Regions from separate parts of the Guyparkeria hydrothermalis genome, predicted to be linked through region 1. Evidence: predicted binding sites of a transcription regulator. Region 1 holds the regulator's gene; the other holds the start of a gene.
What was found. The regulator FliA, encoded in region 1, starts transcription of late flagellar genes. The targets are predictions, from matches to a motif close to GCTAAAGTTNNNNNNNNNNCNGCCGATA.
Positions count from the first base shown of each region.

Region 1 (4,811 bases):
ATCCAGGGTGGCAATCACCGAGGCGATCTCCTCGTTCTCGAAGCTGGTCTTGAGCGTGTTCATGCGGTTGCGCACCAGCACCAGCTCGCCGACCAGGTTCATGATGCCGTCGAGTCGCTCGGTATCCACCCGCACGGTGGTCTCCGCCGCCTTGGCGGATTCGGCCGGCTTAGCCTTGGCCGCCGGCTTGCCTGACCCGGACGCGCTTGCAGTGGACGCCGCCGGTTTCGGCGCCGGCTCGACCTTGGGCTGCGGGACGGCCTCGGCGGGTTTGACCGCTGCCGTGGGCGCCTTGCCCTTGCCGTAAAGCTCGTCGAGAACCGCTTCGAACTCCTCGTCGGTGATCTCGTCGGAATCGGCCGCCGCCGATGCCTTGGCCTCGGACTCGGGCGCGGCAGCTGGCGTCGGGGCCTGGAATTGGCCCTTGCCGTGTAGCTCGTCGAGCAGGCTTTCGAACTCGTCGTCGGTAATCAGGTCATCGTCGGCAGCGCCACTCGACTCCGCAGCCGGGGCCTGGTCGGACTCGGCGGCATCGAGATCGGCCAGCATCCGGTCGAAGGCGTCATCTTCTGCCACGACCGCTTCGTCCTCGGCGGCAGGCTCGGCCGCCGGCGCTTCGCCGGGTGCCGGCTCATCGCTTTGACGAGCCAGGCCCTCGATCTCGTCGAGGAAAGCAGGCGAGACGGCCTCGGGATACTGACCGGCTCGAAGGTCGTCGAACATGCCGTTGAGCACGTCGATCACCTGCAGCATCACGTCCATGATGCGGCTGTTCATGGCGATCTCGTGATTGCGCAGCAGGTTGAAGATGTCCTCGGCGCGGTGGCAGACCTCCACCAACGGATGCACTTCGAGGAAGCCGGCCCCGCCCTTGACGGTATGGAAGGCACGGAACACCGAGTTGAGCCTGTCCGCGTCATCAGGCGACTGCTCGAGCTCGATCAGTTGCTGATCCAGTCCATTGAGCAGCTCGCCGGCCTCAATCAGGAAGTCCTGCAGCAGCTCGTTGTCGGGTTCGAATGCCATGATTGCCTCTCATTCACTCTGTGGCGCGGCTCATGCCGCGGCCACGTGTCCTGCCCGACCGCGCTCGGCGGGCTGCCTCCTGTCCGGCCGGAGTCAGAACCCCAGGCTGGCCAGGAGATCGTCGACGTCGTCCTGGTTCTTCACCACGTTGTCGCCGGCATTGGGCAGCTGCGGCCCGACGCCGTCCTCGGCACTCTCGGTCTTGCCGCCCTTGGCGCCGTCGGCCTTGCTGCCGCACACCGGGGCGGTGATCTGCAGCAGTCCCACCAGTTTCTCCTCGAGCTGCTCGAGCAGGTCGATCACCCGCATCAACAGCTGCCCGGACAGATCCTGGAACTCCTGGGCCATCATGATTTCGGTCAGTTGCCCCCTGAGACGCTCGCCACTGCCGGTCGCCGAGTCCAGGTAGCGGGTCATCGATTCGACCACGCTCTCCAGTCGGGAGTTATCGGCCTCGCTGGCCGCGACTTTAGCCAGCTCGTCCTTCAGCCGTTGAGATCGATCGATGATCTTGTCGGCCATGGGCGAGGCCTCTTCGGTGATCGAGAGGGTGCGGGTCGCCGCCTGTTCGGTCAGGGTAATCACGTAACGCAGCCGGTCACGCGCATCGGGCATCTCGTCCTGGGCCAGGGCACCGAGGCGCTCGTCCTCGGCAAAACTCCGCAGGGTGTCGTGCACCTCGCGGGTCATGCGCCCGACTTCGTCGAAAATGTTGCCGGAATAGGCGGCGGTGAGATCGCCGATCAGACGCGCCTCGCCGGCGACATCCTCGTTCTCGATCGCTGCCACCAGTGCACGGGCGTCGGCCAGTCGCTTGTCGCGGTCGACCAGCGGTTGGAAGTCCTGTTCGTCTGCTCCACTCATGTCTCGCGCGCCCCTACGATTCGACGCGCTCGAAGATCTTGTCGATCTTCTCCTTGAGTGTGGCCCCGTTGAAAGGCTTGACGATGTAACCGTTCACGCCCTCCTGGGCGGCGAGGACGATCTGCTCGCGCTTGGCCTCGGCGGTCACCATCAGTACCGGCAGGCCGGCCAGTCCCGGATCGGCACGCACATTGCGCAGCAGGTCGATGCCGGTCATGCCCGGCATGTTCCAGTCGGTGACCAGGAAATCGAAGTTGCCCTGCTTGAGCAGCGGCAGCGCCGTCTGGCCATCGTCGGCCTCCTCGATATTGGTGAAGCCGAGCTCTTTGAGAAGGTTCTTGATGATCCGGCGCATCGTGGAGAAGTCGTCCACCACGAGGATCTTCATGTTTCGGTCCATTTTCGCCCCTGGAATGGTTGTCAGTACCAGGCAGGTTGCCTTGTTAGAACGTGGGTAAGAGGGTCTATCGGCGCCAAGCGGAAAAGATTGAGCCCTTTCCGCGATCGGCAGCCTATTTCCAGGCGTTCATGGCGGTCTTGAGCCGCATGATTGCCTTGTTGTGGATCTGGCACACGCGCGATTCGCTGACGCCGAGCACGGCACCGATCTCCTTCTGGTTCAGTTCGTCGACATAGTACAGCGACATGACCAGTCTCTCGCGCTCGGGCAGCTCGTCGATATAGCCCGCCAGATCGCGCTGGAAGTGGTTCTCGGCGAGCGCCTCGTCGGGCTGCTGGCTGTGCGGGTCGGCGACGTCGTAGGTCTCGTTCTCGCCTTCGCCGGCGTGGTCCAGCGAGGTGACGTGCACTGTCGAGGCATCGCTCATCGCGGCGTGATACTCGTCGAGCGTCAGGCCCATGCGCTCGCAGACCTCGGCATCCCGCGCCTCGCGGCCGGTCTCGGATTCGATCTCGGCGACCGTCTGGGCGATCTCGCGCTGACGGCGGTAGACCGAACGCGGCGCCCAGTCATTGCGACGGACCTCGTCGAGCATCGCCCCGCGAATACGCAGCCCGGCATACGTCTCGAAGGAAGCGCCCTTGTCGCCGTCGAACAGGCGGGCGGCATCGAGCAGCCCCACCATGCCGGCCTGGATCAGATCCTCGGCCTGGATGTGGGAGGGCAGACGGCCGAGCAGATGGAAGGCAACACGCTTGACCAGGCCGGCGTGCTTAGTGACCAGTGCCTCGGTCGATCCGGCCTGAACGTTCTGATACATGGCACGAGCGTTCATAGCAGATTCTCGGGATCCAGCTCGACGTTGTTCACCAGCCGTTCGACGAAGAACTGCAGCTGACCCTGCGGACCGCGGGGGGCCGGCCAGTGGTTGACACGGTCGGCCATGGAGGTGAAGGCCCGGGCCGACTTGGCCCCGCCGTAGAGCTGCACGACGGTCTTCTGGCGCTGCACGGCTCGACGGAGATAGTCGTCGAACGGCACCGACCCCATGTGCGTCAGGGTGACGTCGAGAAAGCGCTTGGCAGCCACCGAGAGTTTCTCGAACAGCCGCCGCCCTTCCGCGGCGTCGCGAACCATGTTCGCCACGACGTGGAAACGGGTCACGTCATGCTCACGGGAAAGCACCTTGATCACGGCATAGGCATCGGTGATCGAGGCCGGCTCGTCGCAGACCACGACCACCACCTCGTTGGCCGCCTCGGCGAAACGCACCACCGAGTCGGCGATGCCGGCGGCCGAATCCACGATGAGCGTGTCGACCGGCCAGCGCATCTCGGAGAATGCCGAGATCAGACCGGCGTTCTCGGCGGGCGTCAGCGCAGCCATGTGCGCCACGCCGCTGGATGCCGGCAGGATGCCGATGCCCTCGGGGCCCTCGAGCATGATCTCGTCCAGACTCGCCGTGCCTTCCAGCACATGGGACAGGTTGCCCCGCGACTGTAGACCAAGCAGCACGTCGACATTGCCCAGTCCGAGGTCGGCGTCCATGAGCACCACGCGGTCACCGGTACGCGCGAGGGCGACCGACAGGTTGAGCGAGACGTTGGTCTTGCCCACCCCGCCCTTGCCACTGGTCACGGCGATCACCCGCACCGGCCGACTGCCGGTGGCGTGGCGGGCGCCGTCGGCCTGGTCGTGGCCGCCCCAGGGCGCGTTTGTCATCCGGCTTGCTTGAGCATCCACAGCGGATCATCCCTGTCGGTATGTTCGAGTTGCGACTGCCCCATCTCGAGGGCCTGCTTGATCAGGTCGGCCGCCTTGGGGAACCAGAGATCCTCCGGGACCCGCTGACCGACGCCGGCGCAGACGAGCGGCAGACGCCGCGGCGCACCATCGACCCCTGCCAGGGGGCGGACCAACGCGGCCAGCCCGCCGCCGAGCAGCACGGTCTCGTCGAGCTTGGTCAATACCGTGCCATGCAACGGCAGGCCGGCGAAGCGTTTCTTGACGTCCTCGAGGGCCGGATACTGCGCATTCGCCGACAGGACCAGCAGAAGCTTGACTGACTCGCCCGCGCCCATCAGCGCCTCGAGCTTCTGCATCATGCGGAAATCGCGCTGCGACATCCCCGAGGTATCGATCAACACCAGGTGGCGATCGGCGACCGCCTCGAGCAACTGCGCCAGGTGCGTCTCGTCTCGCGCGATGTGCAGTGGCACATTAAGGATACGGGCGTAGTTGCGCAACTGCTCCTGAGCCCCGATACGGAAGCGGTCGGTGGTAATCAGCGCGACCGAGTCGCGGCCACGGTGCAGCACCGCACGAGCCGCCAGCTTGGCGAGCGTGGTGGTCTTGCCCACCCCGGTCGGGCCGACGAAGGCGTACGTGCCCCCGGCCTCGACCGGATCCTCGGCGCGATGCTCGAGCTGGTCGCCCAGCATCTTGAGCGCCTCGACAAAGGCCCGCTCCGGTTTCGCCGTGGCGGCGGCCCGGCCGAGCTCCCGGGCCAGCCCGATCGGCA
Region 1 is NZ_JAJSED010000001.1:2,304,804-2,309,614, reverse strand. Features, by position in the region: gene LV476_RS10785 (chemotaxis protein CheA) at 1-1,026, opposite strand, end outside; gene LV476_RS10780 (protein phosphatase CheZ) at 1,120-1,890, opposite strand; gene cheY (chemotaxis response regulator CheY) at 1,904-2,290, opposite strand; gene LV476_RS10770 (RNA polymerase sigma factor FliA) at 2,403-3,125, opposite strand; gene LV476_RS10765 (MinD/ParA family protein) at 3,122-4,012, opposite strand; gene flhF (flagellar biosynthesis protein FlhF) at 4,009-4,811, opposite strand, start outside.

Region 2 (4,811 bases), 2.2 Mb from region 1:
CCACCGGTCGGCAGGCGCTCTGCCGTGAAGCGGTCGCTGAGTTGGGTAAGGGATTCCGACGCGCCCAGGAGCAGGTAACCGCCCGGCACAAGTGTGTCGGCAATGCGGTTGATGATCTTGGCCTTGGTCTCGCGCGAGAAGTAGATAAGCACGTTGCGGCAGAACACCAGATCGTAGCGCCGGACCTCCGGGCGCAGTTCGAGCAGATTGCCCTGACGGAACAGCACCCGGCGACTGACCTGCGGAGAGATCTTCCAGCCTTCGCCCGTCTTGACGAAATATTGACGCTTGCGCTCCGGCGAGAGCCCGCGCCCCAGCGACAGGTCATCGAACACGCCCTTGCGCGCCTTCTCGACCACCGCCTCGGAGATATCCGTGCCCACGATCTCGAGATTGAAGGGCACCCGCTGTTCCTCGGCGGTGATGCTGATCGAGAAGGCCTCCTGCCCGGTGGAACAGGCAGCCGACCAGATGCGATAGCTCGATTTCTTGGCCGAAACGGCCTCGGGGAAGAACTTCTTTTCCAGGGCCGCGAAGGGGTAGCCATCACGAAACCAGAGCGTCTCGTTGGTGGTCATCGCATCGACCACGTCGCGCGCCAGGGTGCGATCGCGACGGGAGAGAAGCGTCTCGATCAACCCTTCCACCGACGCATGCCCCTGCGCACGCGCCACTCGTGAGAGCCGCGTTTCCACCAGGTACTGCTTGTCCGGGCTCAGCAGTATTCCGCTGTGCTGCTCGAGAAAGGCGGTGAATCGGGCGAAGGTTTCGGCCTTCATGCCCGCGGTCAAGCCTCGTCCACAGCGTGATGCACCTCATGGTGCGTGAGCGCCTCGCCCACGACGCGGGCGAGATCGTCCGGATGGAATTTCGGGATGAAGCGATCAGCACCCACCTGCTTGACCATGTTTTCGTTGAACACACCCGAGAGCGAGGAGTGCAGGATCACGTAGAGGCTCTTGAGCTTCGGGTCCTGGCGGATCAGCGACGTCAGGGTATAGCCGTCCATCGTCGGCATCTCGATGTCCGAGACGACCATGGCCAACCGTTCGAGCTGCTCCGGCTGCTTCTCCTTCCAGCGACGCAGGGTGTCGATCGCTTCCTGCCCGTTCTTCGTGACCACCGGGTGCAGGTGCATCTGCTCCAGCGTGCTCTCGACCTGCTTGCGGGCCACGACCGAGTCATCGACGACCAGCACCAGGTCGCTGCCCTTGGCGATCTCGCCGAACTGACCGATCACCTCGTCCGACACGGTCTCGGCCACGCCGACGACACGAGCGAAGATCTGCTCGACGTCGATGATCTCCACCAGCTGCTTGTCGATGCGCGCTACGGCCGTCAGGAAATTGGAGTTGTTGGTGCCGCTCGGCGGGGTGAGCACCTCCTTCCACGACAGATTGACGATGCGGTCGACCGAGTGGACCAGAAAGCCCTGCACCGCGCGGTTGTACTCGGTAATGATGACGAACGCGTCCTGCACCTGCTCTTCGGTCATCCGCCCCTTGCCGATGGCCTCCGACAGATCGATGACGGTGATGGTGTGACCGCGAACGTCGGCAATACCCCGGATGGAGCTGTCCGAGTGAGGCACGTCGGTCAGTTTCGGGCAGCGGATGACTTCACGCACCTTGAAGACGTTGATCCCGAAGCGCTGATCCGTGCCCAATCCGAACACCAAAAGCTCGAGTCGGTTGCGGCCGGCGAGCTGGGTGCGGGAATCGACTGATGACATCACGTTGCTTTTCACGACTTGTCCTGCCTTGGTGGCATTGGTGGGCTGGCTGATTCTTGTATTTTCCAGACGTCGTATCGGCCCCGGGGAGACAATCTTTAGCCCACCGGGAGAGAGGCTGGGACCCCGCCCATTCCTGCCTGTTTTCGGTAGGCGGACCGACTGTCAGGGCATGGTAGCGCAGACACACACCGCTTGCGTGCCGGTCGCCGCATGCGGGCGCGGTGGCATGGTAAATGCAAGATCCAGCGGCGTAATCCAACCCGTTCATGCTGCCGCTTTCCCATGACCCATTTCTCATGACCCAGTTACCCTCTCCCAACGATGCAATGCCAAGGCGCGAACCGGATCGGCGTGCGGCGAGTCTCCTCGCGCTTGTGCTGGTGACGGCCGCCGCGCTGCTGGCTGCCGCCCAGGCCACGGCGGCAGCCCCCGCGGCGCCTGCCAGCGTCCAGGCGCAGGTTGCCTCCGCCATGGACCGATATCTGGATCGACAGGGCGGTGACCGGGGCAACCTCACCCTGCGCGCTGACCGGCTCGACCCCCGCCTGCGGCTGAGCGTCTGCGACCAGGCACTGGAAATCAACGAAGGCCGGCCGCTCAACCTCAACCGCGGGCGGCAGACCGTCAAGGTAAGCTGCCACGGCAGCTCGCCGTGGCGCATCTACGTTCCGATCGAACTCACCCGCCGCCAGCAGGCCGTGGTCGCCGCCCGCCCGCTCGCCCGGGGCGACGTGATCACCGCAGCCGACCTGAGCCTGGCAACGGTCGACGCCAACCGGGCGCGACAGCGTTACTACACCGATCCACGGGAACTCATCGGCATGATGGCCACCCAACCGTTGCAGTCCGGCCATCTGGTCACCGCTCGCGACCTCGATATCAACGCCGTGGTCGATCGGGGCGACCTGGTCTCCATCCAGGCCGGCACGCGCGGCTTCGTGGTGGGTTCGACCGGGGAGGTCCAGAACCGAGCCGGCGTGGGTCAGCGCGTGCGGGTGAAGAACACCCGCTCGGGCAAGGTGATCGAGGCCGTGGTCATCGACAGCCGGACCGTGGATGCGATCGGCGGTTGAGCCATACAACCCTCGCTTTGAAAAAGTATTTCAGTCGGCGCTAAAGTTTTCCCGGGAACCGCCGATGGTTTAAGTGCGAAGGGACATTTACGTTAACCTAGACTCCTGCACTGTCGCCTCGGTGGCGGCGCGGACATGTCGTCCGAGACAGGAAGGATCAAGCACCATGGCAAACGAAATCAACGGCTTTGGCCCGCGCAATCTGGGCCAGAACTCGTCGGTAGACTCCTCCCGCGGCCGCAGCGAGGCCAAGGGCGAGTCGCAACGTCCTTCTGGCGATGTGCCGGCGAGCATCAAGGAGGATGACGCCGTGACACTTTCCAGCGGGGCATCGCAGCTTCGTGAACTCGGCCAGTCGCTGGCGGAGACCGCGCCTTTCGATCAGGGCAAGGTCGACCGGATCAAGGATCTGATCAGCCAGGGCGAATATCAGGTCGACTCCGCGAAGATCGCCGAGCGGCTGCGCCAGTTCGAGAATCTGTAACGGCGATCTGCCCTGCTCGACGAGCGGGAACAATCCCGCCCACCCCGGCCGGCACCCCGCCGGCCCGGGGCTTCGTGCGTCCCGGGGAATGACGTATGCTCCTCGGAACCCGGCACGCCGGGACTCACCTTGAGACCACACCCGCCGAGCGCGACGCCACGATGAGCGAATCCACTCCCAACGATCCGGCCCCGTCATGGCTGACTAGCATGCAGACGCACGCCGAGGCGCTGCTCGACCAGCACGAGCGCCTCGCCGACCTGCTGCGCCGCAGCGACACCCCGCCCCTGGACGAATTCGACGCAGTCTTCGAGACAATCCGTCAGCACAACGACGGCATGGCGGAGGCCGAACAGGCTCGTCTGGAATGGACCGCGGCAATCGGCACGGACGACATGGAAAACGCCCTGGCCGAGCAGCCCGAGCACACCCGAAACCGTTGGGCCGATCTCAAGGAAATGGCCCGCCGTTTCCGTCAGCTGTCTCAGGCCAACCTCATGGCACTGCGGCGCATCGACCAGTTTCTCGGCGAGCGGATCGATTTCCTGCTGCAGCGCGACGAATCGGGCGGCTCGCTGTATACCGCCAAGGGAAGCGAAAGCCAGACCGGTGGACGCGGGCGCACGCTGGGCGACGCCTGACTTACTACCTCACTCCCGGGCCAACAGCACCGACCGGCTTTCCCCGGCACGCGTTTCCCGACTGACGACAAAACCCGCCGGCAGCCGCAGCGCATCCAGATCCGCGCCCTCGACGAATACCCGCGCTCCTTCGGCAAGCCAAGGGGCGGCGGCCACCCGCTCAAGCGAGTTCTGCAGCAATGCCGGCTGCCGGAACGGCGGATCGAGAAACACCAGATCAATCGACCCATCGTCCAGCTTGGGTTGGTCAAGCCATTTCAGCGCATCGCGGGTCCAGACGACGTACCGCGAGTGATCCGCACCCAACTGCTCGAGGTTCTCCGCGATCGCACGAGCGACGCGTGGCGATTGCTCGACGAACCCGACCCATGCCGCGCCGCGCGACAGGGCCTCGAATCCGAGCACCCCGCTGCCGGCAAACAGATCCAGCGCGCGCCAGCCGGTCACGGTCTGCCCCAGCCAGTTGAACAGGGTTTCCCGCACGCGGTCAGGCGTCGGACGCAGGTCGCGGGCCGCCGGGAAGCGCAGCCGACGCGACCGCCACTCCCCACCGATGATCCGGACCTGCTCTCCGCGTGACGGGCGGCGCCCCTTGGCGGTACTGGGCATCGACGAAATCCTCCCTAGAACGAGTCGCTGTCGGCCAGAGGGTGCATGATAAACTTCGTCGGCGCCGCGCGGGGCAGCTACCCCGGAACACCCCGTCGCCAACCCAGGTACCATCACGCTCCATGTTCGGATTTCTCAGACGCAAGAAACGCAAGACAGACGTCGCCGAGGCGCCGGAAGAATCGTCAGCGCCCCTGAGCGGCGACGAAACCAGCCCCGCCGAGGCCGACGCATCGCCCGAGCCGCCCGGCGACGACCCTAGTCCCGCC
Region 2 is NZ_JAJSED010000001.1:95,629-100,439, reverse strand. Features, by position in the region: gene LV476_RS00500 (CheR family methyltransferase) at 1-779, opposite strand, end outside; gene LV476_RS00495 (chemotaxis protein) at 788-1,747, opposite strand; gene flgA (flagellar basal body P-ring formation chaperone FlgA) at 2,062-2,808, shown strand; gene flgM (flagellar biosynthesis anti-sigma factor FlgM) at 2,975-3,292, shown strand; gene flgN (flagellar export chaperone FlgN) at 3,454-3,933, shown strand; gene rsmD (16S rRNA (guanine(966)-N(2))-methyltransferase RsmD) at 3,943-4,542, opposite strand; gene ftsY (signal recognition particle-docking protein FtsY) at 4,665-4,811, shown strand, end outside.
Region 2: a site for FliA is predicted at 2,848-2,875, ahead of flgM (flagellar biosynthesis anti-sigma factor FlgM). Genes of this name have one in related genera too.